One region of the Leucobacter allii genome, then DNA from elsewhere that is predicted to be linked to it. Evidence: predicted binding sites of a transcription regulator. Region 1 holds the regulator's gene; the other holds the start of a gene.
What was found. The regulator HrcA, encoded in region 1, represses chaperone genes, less so after heat shock. The targets are predictions, from matches to a motif close to TTNGCACTCGNNNNNNNCGAGTGCNAA.
Positions count from the first base shown of each region.

Region 2: MUN78_RS09250 (Hsp20/alpha crystallin family protein) is a predicted target of HrcA. The motif match lies at 1,832-1,858, and genes of this name have one in related genera.

Region 1 is NZ_CP095045.1:1,647,105-1,654,188, reverse strand. Features, by position in the region: gene hemW (radical SAM family heme chaperone HemW) at 1-465, shown strand, start outside; gene MUN78_RS07785 (S-layer homology domain-containing protein) at 671-3,652, shown strand; gene hrcA (heat-inducible transcriptional repressor HrcA) at 3,785-4,867, shown strand; gene dnaJ (molecular chaperone DnaJ) at 4,938-6,038, shown strand; gene MUN78_RS07770 (16S rRNA (uracil(1498)-N(3))-methyltransferase) at 6,044-6,817, shown strand; gene MUN78_RS07765 (glycosyltransferase family 2 protein) at 7,014-7,084, shown strand, end outside.
Region 2 is NZ_CP095045.1:1,981,118-1,988,201, forward strand. Features, by position in the region: gene MUN78_RS09235 (hypothetical protein) at 68-1,069, shown strand; gene MUN78_RS09240 (hypothetical protein) at 1,102-1,425, shown strand; gene MUN78_RS09245 (TraR/DksA family transcriptional regulator) at 1,432-1,773, opposite strand; gene MUN78_RS09250 (Hsp20/alpha crystallin family protein) at 1,922-2,416, shown strand; gene ku (non-homologous end joining protein Ku) at 2,632-3,534, opposite strand; gene ligD (non-homologous end-joining DNA ligase) at 3,604-6,213, shown strand; gene MUN78_RS09265 (class II glutamine amidotransferase) at 6,320-7,084, opposite strand, start outside.

The DNA of each region.
Region 1 (7,084 bases):
TACGAGCGCGCGGATGCCCGCTTCGCCGCGGCCGGTCTCGGCTGGTACGAGATCAGCAACTGGGCCCGCTCGGAGGCGACGCGCTCCCGGCACAACCTCGCCTACTGGACGGGGGAGGACTGGTGGGCCGCCGGCCCGGGCGCACACAGCCACGTGGGCGGTGTTCGCTGGTGGAACGTCAAGCACCCCGGCGCGTATGCGCAGCGCATGGCGCAGGGCGCCTCCCCGGCGCACGCGCGCGAGATCCTCGACGCCTCGTCGCGACGCGAGGAGCGGATCCTCCTCGAGACCCGCATCGCGGACGGCCTCGACACGGGGGTGCTGACGGCCGAGGAGCGGCGCCGCGTCCCCGGCCTGATCGCTGACGGCCTCATCGACGGCCGCGCGGCGATCGCCGGCCGCGTCGTCCCGACGCTCCGCGGGCGCCTGCTGGCGGATACGGTCGTGCATCGACTGCTGGGGTAGCCGCTCGCGACGTGTCCCGTCGCGCGGCCGCTCCGGACGCGTCGAGCCGAGCATCGCACCGGAGCCGGGGCGGTGCCGCTTCCTCGACTCGGCGCAAGCCTTGTGCAGCCTATGCCTCTCATGTACGGTGCGTGTGGGGGAGATCGCGATGCGATCGCATTCGGCTTTCCCGTGTCAGTAAGACATCCAGGGGGGATATCCGACAATGAAGTTACGCAGACCGATCGCCGCGCTCACCGCGACGGCACTGGCGATGACGGGTGCCGCATTCGGCGCCGCTGCCGCCGCGCAGGCAGCACCCGGGCTCGAGACGGCGTACGTACCGGGCGACGAGATCCGTCCGTCGACCGCGGAGACCGAATCGTCCGTCTACAACGAGTGGCACTTCGGGCCGGGCACGGGCCGCACGCAGTCCGTCGCGCTCCAGGCCCGCAACGGCGTCGAGCTCGAGGCCGGCGTCGACACGCAGATCATTCGGGGCAACGGCAACGACGTGGATCCCGCGGCGGACGGCACGAGCGTCGAGGAGCTCATCGCGGGCCTCGGCGTCGCGGCGTCGGACACGAGCAGGCTGAGCTACCAGGTCGGGATCCGCGTCGACACCGACGGCGACGGCGTCTGGGAGCCGGGGGAGGGCTGGTCCACGCTCCGCGCCCCGGTCGCCGACCCCGCCGGCAACTGGACGACGAGCCAGCCCATCGGCGCCCTCGCGAAGAACGCCTCCCTGCCGCTCGCCGACCTCCTCGCCGAGCTCGCGGCGGTGGCGGAGGCCGAGGGGCCGGTGTATCCCATCAGCTTCGGATTCCTGGCGAGCAAGCCCGCCGCCGGCACGCTCGTCTCCTCCTTCACCGCGGAGGGCGTGACGACGAGGTTCTCCGCCGCTCCCGCCGTGGCGGCGGAGCTCCCCGCGTCGCTCGACTTCGTCGGCGCCGCCCAGATCCGCCCGAACGAGGACAGCTACGCGGGCTGGCACGACGGCGCCGCCGCGGGCGGCAGCTATGCGAGCGTCGTCGGCGCGCGCGGCGCGATCGACGGGCTCGAGGTCACGGGGAAGGCGCAGATCCTCAACGGCTTCGCCGACGAGGACTTCCTCCCCAACGCGCTCGCGCGGGCCGCGGGCGCGCGGATCGTCGCGACCGGTGAGGCCTGGGCGCAGTTCCCCGTCTTCTGGTACCAGGACGGCGTCCCCGGGGCGCAGTTCACGACCATCCGCGCCCAGGTGCCCGCCAGCGGCGTCCTCGCCGAAGCGGAGGCCTGGATCTCCTCGAAGGACCTCCCGGGGATCACCGCGAACACGGGCGCCTCGCTCGAGGCGATCCTCGCGGCTATCGGCGACCACGACCTCATCGGGTACGGCGTCTTCGTCGACGAGGGGCGGACGGCCACGATCACGTCGATCGCCTTCGACGGGGCGCAGACGGACTTCGCCCGTGCGGCATCCCCGGCGCCCGAGAGCGGACGCGCGCCGCTCTCGGAGATCGCGAACCCGAGCACCGGCGCCGAGGAGACCGCGGTCTACAACGACTGGCACTTCGACCCGGATCACGGCAACGCGGACGGCTCCGTGACGCAGGCGCGCAACGGACTCGCCATCGCGGCCGGAGGCGACGCGCTCGTGCTCCGCGGCAACGGCAACGACCAGGCGATCGGCGCCGCGACGACGCCGATCGCGGAGCTCGCGGCGAGCCTCGGCGTGGTCGCCTCGAGCACCGAGAAGCTGAGCTACCAGATCCCCGTCCGCGTCGACACCGACGGCGACGCCGCGTGGCAGGCCGGCGAGGGGTGGACGACGCTCCGGGCCCCTGCGGCTGACCCCGAGGGGGACTGGACGACGAGTCAGGCGATCCCGGGCAGCAGCTTCGGCGCCAACGCCCGGGCGCCGCTCGCCGAGCTGGTCGACGCCCTCGGTCCGAACGCGTACCCGATCGGCGCGGGCTTCCTCGTGGCGAAGAGCGCCGAGGACGTCCTCGTCTCGTCATTCACCGCGGACGGCGCGACGACCCGGTTCTTCGCCGAGCCGGCCGCCCCGGCTCCCGCGGGGGATCCGCTCGCGGAGCAGCTCGCCCTCGACGGCATCCGCCCCGACGAGAGCAGCTACCCGGGCTGGCACAACGGGGTCGCGCCGGACGATGCGCGACTCGGCGGCATCGCGGAGGCGACGGGCGAGCACGGAGCCGTGCTCGGCCTCGAGATCTCGGGCAAGTACCAGCTGCTCAACGGCTTCGCACCGGAGGACGTCCTCGTGAACGCGGCATCGCGCGCCGCCGAGCTCGTGGTCGACGCCGACGGGCCGGTGTGGGCGCAGATCCCGGTCCACTACTACCCGGAGGGGTCGCTCGCACCGCAGTTCACCACGCTGCGGGCGCTCGTGCCCGAGTCGGGCAGCCTCGCGGAGGCCTCGAGCTGGATCACCTCGCGCGCACTCCCCGGCATCGCGGCGAACGCCGAGGCGAGCCTCGATGAGATCGTGGCGGCGCTCGGCGACCACGACGTCATCGGCTACGGGGTCTTCGTCGACGCCGAGCAGACCGCGACCGTCCGCACGATCGCCTTCGACGGGACGGCGACCGACCTCACCCGAGCCGGCATCCCGCCCTTCGAGAACCCGTTCGAGGACATCGCCGAGGACACCAAGTTCGGCACGGAGATCCTGTGGATGGCGGAGCAGGGCCTCACGACCGGCTTCCGTCAGGCGGACGGCACGACCCGCTTCGACGGCGCACGGAAGGTGACCCGCGAGGCGGTCGCGGCCTTCCTCTACCGGATCGCGGCGCCCGAGGGGTACACCGCCCCCGCGACGTCGCCGTTCGCGGATGTCGATCCGGGCGATCAGTTCTACACCGAGATCTCCTGGATGCACGAGGCGGGACTTTCCACCGGGACCAAGCAGGCCGACGGCACGCGCACGTTCGCGCCGAAGTCGACCATGTCGCGCGAGGCCTTCGCCGCGTTCATGTACCGGATGGAGGCGCCCACGGGGTACACGGCCCCGAAGGCATCGCCGTTCGCCGACGTGCGCACCTCGCACCGCTTCTACAAGCAGATCGCCTGGATGTACGAGTCCGGCCTCTCCACGGGGACCCGGCAGGGTGCGGGCAAGAAGCCGATCTACCAGCCGCTGAGCAAGCTCACCAGGCAGGCGACCGCGGCGTTCCTCTTCCGCTCGGATCAGCTCTTCTCCGACTGAGCCGCGCACGTCGTGCCACCGCGGCGGCCGTCGGGAGCGTTCGCTCCCGGCGGCCGCCGCGGTCGTGTCCGGCGCGCCGCGCTGCGCTAGACTTGGCACTTAGCCCCGTTGAGTGCCAGAGGGAGGTGGGCGATGGTCTCGGAGCGCAGCCTCGCGGTCCTGCACGCGATCGTCGGCGACTACGTCTCCTCGAACGAGCCCGTCGGCTCGAAGGCGATCGTCGACCGTCACAGCTTCGGCGTGTCCGCCGCGACCATCCGCAACGACATGGCGCTGCTCGAGGAGGACGAGCTCATCGCGCAGCCCCACACCTCCTCGGGGCGCGTGCCGACGGACAAGGGCTACCGCCTCTACGTCGACACGCTCGCGAGATCCCGCCCGCTCACCGGCGCGCAGCGCTCGGCCATCGAGCGATTCCTCGGCGAGTCGTCGGACCTCGACGACGTCATGGCGCGCACGGTCAGGCTGCTCGCGCAGCTCACCAATCAGGTCGCCGTGGCGCAGTACCCGTCGCTCCGGCGCACCGTCGTCCGGCACATCGACCTCGTCGCGATCGGCGAGGACCGCGTGCTGTGCGTCCTCATCCTCGGCAGCGGCGTGGTCGAGCAGCAGATCGCCCGGCTGCCGGCGTCCCTCGTGACGGAGGCGTGGGTGCACGGCCTGCGGCAGCGGATCGCCGGGGCCGCGGTCGGCGCCGACGTCGAGACGGCGGTCTCCGCGATCGAGGATCTCGATGATCGCCTCGGCGAATGGGCGCAGCCCGCGGAGACCGAGCTCGTGCGGCGGGTGCTCGGCGTCGTCCTCGACCAGTTGCGCGCCGGACGCAACGACCGCATCGCCGTCGCCGGCGCCGCGAACCTCTCCCGTACCGGGTCCTTCGAGGGAGCGCTCCCCGTCGTCCTCGAAGCGATCGAGGAGCAGGTGACCCTGCTGCGCCTCTTCGACGAGCTGGTGCAGGACAGCAGGGAGGTCGCCGCGTCGATCGGCCGGGAGAACGCGGCGTACGGACTCGCCTCGACCTCGATCATCGCCGCGAACTACGAGGAGGAGGGCGCGTCGGTGTCGAAGCTCGGCGTGCTCGGGCCCTTGCGCATGGACTACGCGGCCAACATCTCGGCCGTGCGCGCCGTCGCCCGCTACCTCAACCGGTTCCTCGGCGAGGAGAACGAGCAGGGACGCGGCGGCCAGGGGCGCCGACCCGACGCGCGCCGCTGAGGCGCGCGGCACCGAAGCCGGCGGCGTACCGCCGCATGACATCATCGAAGCATCTGAGGAGCGAAATACCGTGGCCGACCATTACGAGACTCTCGGCGTGTCCCGCGAGGCGACACCCGAAGAGATCAAGAAGGCCTATCGCAGGCTCGCGCGCGAGCTCCACCCCGACGTGAACCCCAGCGAGGACGCCGCCGAGCGATTCAAGGACGTGACGCACGCCTACGACGTGCTCAGCGACCCGGAGCAGCGGCAGCGCTACGACATGGGCGGCGGCCAGGGCGGCATGGGCGGCTTCGGGGATATCTTCGAGACGTTCTTCGGGGGATCCGGCTTCGGCGGCGGGGGCCGCGGCCCGCGCTCGCGCACCGAGCGCGGCGAGGACGCGATGATCCGCGTCGACGTGGCCCTCGAGGACGTGATCTTCGGGGTGCAGCGCGACGTCACGGTGAACACCGCGGTGCTCTGCGGCGTCTGCCAGGGGTCCTGCTGCCAGCCGGGCACCCACCCCGTGACCTGCGACGTCTGCGGCGGTCAGGGGCAGGTGCAGCGGCAGGTGCGCTCCCTCTTCGGCAACGTCGTGACGATGCACCCCTGCGGCAGCTGCCAGGGCTACGGCACCATCATCGAGCATCCGTGCGTCGAGTGCGGCGGCAAGGGCCGCGTGCGCGAGCGCCGCACGATCCCGATCGACATCCCGTCGGGCATCGACACCGGCACGCGGCTGCAGATGCGCGGCGGCGGGGAGGTCGGACCGGGCGGCGGCCCCAACGGCGACCTGTTCATCGAGTTCCGGGTGATGCACCACGACATCTTCAGCCGGGACGGCAACGACCTGCTGTGCACCATGCAGGTGTCCATGACGGATGCGATCCTCGGCGCCGAGGCGAAGCTCGCGGGACTCGACGGCGAGGTCGTCGTCGAGGTCGCGCCGGGCACCCAATCCGGCGATGTGCTGACCGTGCGCGGCCGCGGCATCCAGGGGCTGCGCAGCACCGCGCGCGGCGAGCTGAAGATCGCCGTGCAGGTGGGCATCCCGACGAAGCTCTCCTCCCGCGAGAAGGATCTCGTGCGGCAGCTCGCCGCGCTCCGCAAGGACGAGCCGCCGCATCTCGGGGAGTTCCAGCAGAGCTTCTTCGGCAAGCTGCGGGATCGCTTCTTCCGCCAGGGCTGATCCGGGTGGCGAATCTCTACTACCGCGAGGAGCTGGCCGACGCGGACTTCGCCGTCGGCGGTCTTGTCGAGATCGCCGGAGAAGAGGCGCGCCACGCGCTCCGGGTGAGCCGACTGCGCGCGGGCGAGCGGATCCTCGTGGGGAACGGCCGCGGCGCGGTCGGAGGCGGCCTCGTGGAGACGGCGGATCGGGATCGATTCGCCGTCCGCATCGACGAGGCGGTGGCCACGCCGGGGGAGGAGCCGCGCCCGTCCCTCGTGCTCGTCCAGGCGCTCGCGAAGGGCGATCGCGACGAGCGCGCCGTGGAGCAGGCCACCGAGTTCGGCGTGGATCGCATCCTGCCCTGGGAGGCGCGGCGCTCGGTGTCCACCTGGCGCCCGAGGGGCGGGCCGGACAAGTCCGCCCGGGGCGTGGAGAAGTGGCGGCGGATCGCCCGCGAGGCGGCGAAGCAGTCCCTGCGCGCACGCATCCCGGCGGTGGGCGAGCCGCTGGGCCTGCGCGAGCTCGCCGAGGCCGCGGCGGTCGGCGGCGCGGCCGTCGTCGTCCTGCATCCGCGCGGCGCGGCGTCCCTCACCGCGTGGGCGGCGACGCCCGAGGCGCGCGGGCTGCGCGAGATCCTCGTGGTCGTCGGCCCCGAGGGCGGACTCGCCGAGGACGAGCTCGACGCGCTCGAACGGGCGGGCGCACGTGTCGCGGTGCTCGGGGGCACCGTGCTTCGCACCTCCTCGGCGGGACCCGCCGCGATCGCCGTGCTCAACGCCGCGCTCGGGCGCTGGTAATCGGCCGTCTCCGCCGGCGGGGCTGGGAGTTCACCGGCGCGATCGCAAGCCGCCACTGCGCGCCACCGGCCGTTCACCCGCGCGTGAACCGGCATCCCTAGCGTGAAGGGGAGATCGCACGGCGGACGCCGGCGTCGGCCCTGCGGGGACGACCGCCCGGCCGTCGTGCGCCGCCGCGACGGGACGGGGAACTGGCGTGCACGACATCGAGCTGCCCCTCGGCAGACGGACGACCGGCTATCGACTGCTCGAGATGCTCCCGGCGCT
Region 2 (7,084 bases), 330 kb from region 1:
AGACCTGTGCCGCGCATCCCCACCGCCGGCATCTCGAGACGCACGATCCCCACCCAGGAGCCCGACCATGCCCGCCGACGCGCACGCCTCCCTCGCCGAATATCTGGCCCCGCTCCCCGCCGAGCGCCGCGAGCTCCACACCGCCCTCGTCGCGGCGGTCGGCGAGCGCGCCGCCTCTGCCCCGCGCGTGCACGCGCTGCTCTTCGTGCCGGGCCGCACCCACCCGCATTTCGAGGACAGCGAGGCCGTCTTCTGGCATGCCGCGCAGCAGCTCATGCTCGACGTCGATCCGGCCGAGGGCGAGCTGCCCGTGGCCTGGATCGGGTACGACGTCGCCTCCCGCTTCTCGGGGAAGCGCGAGGCCCAGGGCTTCCTGATCACCGACCGTCGGCTGGTCGTCAAGGATCAGGTCGACGGGATCTTCGGCACGGCCGCGCCGCGGCAGTACCCGCTGTTCACGGGCCCGGCGGGCGCCGCCGCGGCGGCGGCCGAGATCACGGAGTCGAGCACCGCCGCGTACGACTGGACCTTCGCGAGCGACCTCGTCGACACGGAGACCGCGCAGAGCATGACGGCCCTCCTCGCCGAGCTGCTGGTGACGGTGCTCGAGACGCTGGCGCGCCGGCGGATCGCGCTCGCCCCGGCGCCGGAGACCTCGGCGTCGCTGCGCGGACGCGTGCGCGAGCTCGGTCTCGACAACGACGTCAAGTACCCGGAGGACGCGAAGCACGCCAAGCACTTCGCGAAGCTCGCGAAGAAGATCCCGTGCGACGCCGGCGAGCGCGTACTCCTCGCCGTCACCGGATCGACGCTCATGGGCGTCTATGGCCTCGTGCTCACCGACCGCGGCGTGCGCTCGAAGGATCTGGGATCCGATCCCGTGGTCACGCCGCGGGAGCGCATCTCCCCCGAGGCGATCCGCATCGATCCCGAGCAGCCGCAGCGGGTGATCCTCGGCCCCGGCGAGGTGCACGAGCTCCCGGCGACCCTGGACGAGCGCCGCGCCGCCGGCCTCGTGACGCTGCTGCGCGAGTGGAGCGCAGGCAGACTGGCGGACGAGGTCCGATGAGCGGGCACGGCGGCCCGGCGGCCGGCTGAGCCGTGGGCTCCCTCGGCGTTTGGTCGACGCTCCTTGGCGCGGCCGTCGTGCTCGTCTGCTTCCTCCGATTCCTCCGCGTGCTCTACCGCGACGGGCGCCTGCACGCCGAGGAGCTGCGCGCCGCTCGCGGGGCGCAGCTGCCGCCGCTGCTCATCCTCGCCTCGGTCCTCGGCGTCGAGATCCTCGTGGTCGACCGCTTCCCGGCGCTCGTCGCCTGGATTCCGTCGATCATCTCCGTGACCGCGCTCCTCGGCGCGGTGCTGGTCGTGGAGCGGGCGCGCTCCGCGGTGCTCGCCCACCGGCGCCGGGACGGCGAATCCGGCTGAACCCGCCTACCCGCAGGCGACGCAGGACTCGCGGAATGGCCGGACCTCGAGCTGCGCGGGCGGGATCGGCCCGCCGCAGACACGGCAGATCCCGTATTCGCCGCGGCCGAGCCGCTCCAGAGCGGCGTCCGCCTGCCGCAGCGTCTCGCGCGCATCGGCGAGGAGTCCGGCACGCAGGGACCACTGCGCGGAGAGCGTCTCCCCCTCGGGATCGTGCTCGTCGTCATCGGATGCGCTGCGCCGAGCGCGAGTCAGCGCCCGCAGCCCGTCTTCGCGCTTCGCGACGCGCTCGGCGGCGCGCCTCCGCGCCTCCGCGAGGCCCGCACGAAGCTCCTCCTGCTCGTTCATACCCGCAGTGTAACCCCGCCGCGGCGGCGGGCTCCGCTGCTCGCCCGCAGCGAACCTGTTAGCACTCATCACACTCGAGTGCTAATCTAAAATCAGCTTGAGTCGACCTGACTCAACTTTTACGGAACACTAGTCGAAAGGTGCAGAGATGGCACAGTACAGCCCGATCCGAGAGATGGAACGCCTCGCCGACGCGCTGTTCGACGGCTCGCCGCGCGGCCCGCGCCGCATGCCGATGGACCTCTACCGCGACGGGGACACCTACGTGCTCACCGCCGATCTCCCGGGCATGGACCCGGGTTCCGTCGATATCGATGTCGACGGCCAGCTGCTCACCATCCGCGCCGAGCGCACCCTCCCCAGCACCGAGAACGTGCAGTGGATCACGCGCGAGCGCACCCCCGGCAGCTTCCTGCGCCAGCTCAGCCTCGGCCAGGGCGTCGACACCGAGCGGATCTCCGCCGGCTACGACCAGGGCGTGCTGAGCGTCACGATCCCGATGAGCGAGCGGGCGAAGCCCCGTAAGGTCCAGGTCGCGACGGGTGCGCACGTCGAGTCGGCGCACGAGACGGCCGCGGAGGCGCCCGGCACCGCGAACTCCGCGCCCCGGTCGGAGAACGCCGTGGTGCAGGCCTCCGCCTGATCGGCTCCCGCGGCGCCCTGCGGCCCCGCCGCAGCGCGCCGCGCCGCGTACGTCTACGGCCCCGACGAGACCCCCTCGTCGGGGCCGTCGCGCGTCTCCGGCGATGGACGGCGGCATCGACGCCTCATCGGGACGCGTGCGTGGACGACGAGGTCGCGAAAGCGCAACCGATACCGCCGCCCCGCTCAACCCTGCTCAACCCTGCTCACCCCTACTCACCCCCGCTTTGCGGCTCCCGATCGCTTCCCGGCTCCCGATCGCTTCGCGGCACCCGAGCGCTTCGCGGCCCCGGATCGCTTCCCGGCCTCGCCCCGCTTCCCCGAGCCCTTCCGCTTCGCGTCCCGGGAGCGCTGCACGCTGGCGCGCAGCGCCTCCATGAGGTCGATCACCTCCGCGCCCTCCTCCGCCGCCTCGCCGAACGTCGCCTCCGTATCGATCGCATCGCCCGCGCGCCGCTTCGCCTCGATCAGCTTCCGCAACTGCTCCTGGTACGCATCGCGAAAGCGTTCGGGCGCGAAGTCGTCCGAGAAGCTCTTCACGAGGGCGGCCGAGAGCTGCAGCTCCTTCGCCGAGATCCGCACCCGCTGCTCGAGCGCCGGGAAGGCCGGCTCCCGGATCTCGTCGGGCCAGAGCAGGGTCTGCAGCAGCAGCACGTCGCCGCGGACGCGCAGCGCCGCGAGGCGCGTTTTCTGGCGCAGCGCGAACTCCACGATCGCGGTGCGCTCGGTCCGTTCGAGCGTGCGGCGCAGCAGCGCGTACGCCTTCGGCGACTTCCCGCTCGGCTCCAGGTAGTAGCTGCGCTCGAAGAGCATCGGGTCGATCTGCCCGCTCGGCACGAACTCCACGACGGAGATCTCCCGGTCGCGCTCCTGCGGGATCGACGCGAGGTCCTTCCGCGTGAGCACGACGGTCTCCTCCTCGTCGGCGTAGGCGCGGTCGATGTGCTCGTAGGGCACGACCTCCCCGCAGACCTCGCAGCGCCGCTGATACCGGATCCGCCCGCCGTCCTCGTCGTGCACCTGGTGCAGCTCCACGTCGTGGTCCTCGGTCGCGCTGTAGAGCTTGACGGGCACGTTGACGAGTCCGAAGGTGATCGCTCCGCTCCATATCGCTCGCATGCGTACAGTACACCCCCGACCGCTGTCAAAGGTCTACCGCTTGCGCGACCCGCCGCGCATCCTGTACAGATGGCGGGCACACGGCGGAGCGACGGCGGGCGGCAGCGCACGAGCCGACGGCGGGGCGCGAGCCCGCCCGCGGGCAGCCGCGCGGACGCGGCGCAGACCGTGGAGATCGGCGGCCGCCGGATCCGGATCACCCACCCCGACAAGGTGCTCTACCCCTCGACGGGCACCACCAAGGGCGAGATCATCGGCTACTACAGCGCGATCGCGGAGACGATGCTGCCGCACTGCCGCGACCGGCCCGCGACCCGCAAGCGCTGGCCCGACGGCGTGGGCGCCGACGGCCGCGGCGACGTCTTCTTCCAGAAGGATCTCGGCGACACCGCGCCGGAGTGGGTGCGCACCGGGCGCATCCAGCACAAGGATCATGTCAACGCCTATCCACTCGTGAACGACGAGGCGACCCTGGTGTGGCTCGCCCAGCTCGCGGCGCTCGAGATCCACGTGCCGCAGTGGCGATTCGACGCGACGGGCGAGCCGCAGCCGCCGGATCGCCTCGTCTTCGACCTGGACCCCGGCGAGGGCGTGTCCCTGCAGCAGTGCGCCCGTATCGCGTTCCTCGTCCGCGAGGTGCTCCGCGGCATGGGACTCGACCCCGTTCCCGTCACGAGCGGCAGCAGCGGGATCCACCTCTACGCCGCCCTCGACGGTTCCCAGAGCTCCGACGCGGCCTCCGCGGTCGCCCGGGAGCTCGCGCGCTCGCTCGAGGCCGACCATCCCGACGAGATCACCAGCTCGATGAAGCGCTCCCTGCGCCCGGGACGCGTCTTCATCGACTGGAGCCAGAACAACGCGGCGAAGACCACCGTGGCCCCCTATTCGCTGCGCGGCAGGATCGCCCCGACGGTGGCCGCCCCGCGCAGCTGGCGGGAGCTCGCCTCCCCGCACCTGCGCCAGCTGGAGTTCCGGGAGGTGCTGGCGCGGGTCGCGCGGCGCGGCGACCCGCTCGCGGAGCTCGTGGCGCGCGGGAGCGACGCAGCGCCGGATCGGCTCGACGACTACCGCGCCAAGCGCGACGCGCGCCGCACGCCGGAGCCGGTGCCGGCGCGGGGCCGATCCCGCTCCGGCTCACGCGGCGGGGGTGCGGCACGCGGCGCCGACGACGATACGGAGGGCGACCGGGGCGACGCCCCGGTCTTCGTGATCCAGCGCCACGAGGCGCGGCGGCTGCATTTCGACTTCCGCCTCGAGCACGACGGCGTGCTCGTCAGCTGGGCCCTCCCGAAGGGGGTGCCGACCGATCCCGGGGTGAACCATCTCGCCGTGCCGACGGAGGACCATCCGATGGCGTACCGGCACTTCGAGGGGGTCATCCCCGCGGGCGAGTACGGCGCCGGGGAGGTGCGCATCTGGGACTCCGGCCGCTACGCGCTCGAGAAGTGGCGCGAGGACGAGGTCGTCGTCGCGCTCGAGGGCGGCCCGGGCGGCGGCCTCGGCGGCACCCGGCGCTACGCACTCTTCCGCACGGGCCGCGAGGACGGGGCGCCGTGGATGATCCACCTCATGTCCGAGGAGACGCCGCATCGGCGGCTTCGGCGCGGACGCGCCTCCGCCGCCGGGGAACCCGCCGCCGCAGGTCCCGACGTGCCGCCCCCGATGCTCGCCGTGGCCGGCGCGGCCGGCGCACTGCCGCGGCTCGACCCCGCGGCCTGGGCCTTCGAGATGAAGTGGGACGGCATCCGCGCGATCGCCCGCATCGACGTCGAGCACTGCGCCCTCCGCAGCCGCTCCGGCGGCGACCTCACCGCGGCGTACCCCGAGCTCGCCGCCCTCCCGCGGATCGTGAACGCCGAGGACGCCGTGCTGGACGGCGAGATCGTCTCCCTCGGCGGTGATGGGGCGCCGAGCTTCTCGCGGCTGCAGCAGCGCTTCGGTCTCACCGCGCCGCGCGACGTCGCCCGGGCTCGCCGAGCGGCCCCGGCCTCCTATCTGATCTTCGACGTGCTGCGCATCAACGGCCGGGACTGCCGCGGCCTGCCGTATCGGCAGCGCCGCGAGCTCCTCACCGCGCTCATCGACGCGGATCCCGGCGTGCCCGCGGCACTGCCGGAGGTCTTCGCGGGCAGCGGCGCCGAGGCCGCGGAGGCGAGCCGGAGCCTGGGGCTCGAAGGCGTCGTGGCCAAGCGCTGGGAGAGCCCGTACCGATCCGGCGCGCGCACGGCGGATTGGCGGAAGTTCCCGAGCATCGCCACCGCCGAGTTCGCGGTCATCGGCTGGCGCGAGAGCCCGTCCGATGCTCGAGGCATTGCCTCGCTGCTGCTCGCGGAGCCCGCAGAGCTCGCCATGCCCGCGCATGCACCGGATCGCGCGGGCGGCCCCGACCGTACGGCCGACGGCGCGGCAGGCGCCTCGCCCGCGTGGCACTACGCGGGGCGGGTGGGCACCGGCTTCTCCGCGGCGGAACGGCGCGCGATCCGCGCCCGCCTCGCGCCGCTCGAGTGCGCCCGGCCCGTGGCAGCCGTGCCGCCGGAGGCGCGCCGGGACGCCCACTGGGTGCGACCGGAACTCGTCGCCGAGGTCGTGGCGAAGGGTCGCACCGCGGGCGGCAGCCTGCGGCAGCCCGTGTGGCGCGGCTGGCGCCCCGACAAGCGCCCCGGCGATCTCGACGCGTGAGGCGCGAGGCGCGCGAGACGGCCTCGGCGCGGTGATCTCGGCGCGCGAGCTGCGCGAATCGAAGCCGGCGACGGCGCCGGACGCACGCGCCGGGTAGGCGCCGGCCTCACGCGAGGGGCTCGAACGGCGCGAATCGCGGCGGGGCGTCCCGGCTGCAGACGCCGAGGGCGCCGACGGGCACCTCGGTCCAGCTCCGATGGCTCCAGTGCGATTCGAGCGGCTCCGAGACGACGAGCTGCGCGTCCTCAGGCAGGCGATCCGCCGAGCCGTCGACGGTCCGCAGCGCGGTCGCGCCGGCCGCGTGGTAGAGGGTCGGGGCGAGCGCGCCCGGCGCGTCCGGGCTCACCCAGCGCAGCACGAACAGCCGCGCACCGTCCGAGGCGCACACCGTGGCGCGGAAGGGCGCGACGATCCCGTGCTCGCGCCGCGCGCGTTCCACCCGCCCGACCATGCGGGCGAGCGCGGAGGCCGGATCGTCCCGCAGCCCGTAGCCGAGGGCGAGCGCCAGGCAGAGCTCGGAATCGGTGCTTCCGAGGAGCGACGGATAGCGCTCCGGCGCGACGTCGAAGGTGAGCTCGCGCTTCAGCTCCCCGAACGCCGGGATCTCGCCGTTGTGCTGGAACATCCAGCCCTCCTGCACGAAGGGATGGCAGTTCTGCTCGGCGATCGAGCCTCCGGGCGCCGCGCGCACGTGCGCGAGGAAGCAGTCCGACTCGATCTGCGCCGCGAGGTGCCGCAGATTCATGCTGTCCCAGGCCGGCTCGATCTGCCGGTACTGCCCGAGTCTGCCGCCGCGACCGTGCCACGCGATGCCGAAGCCGTCGCCGTTGGTCGGGAAGGCGTGCCGCCGGAACCCCGCGGCGCGCGGATC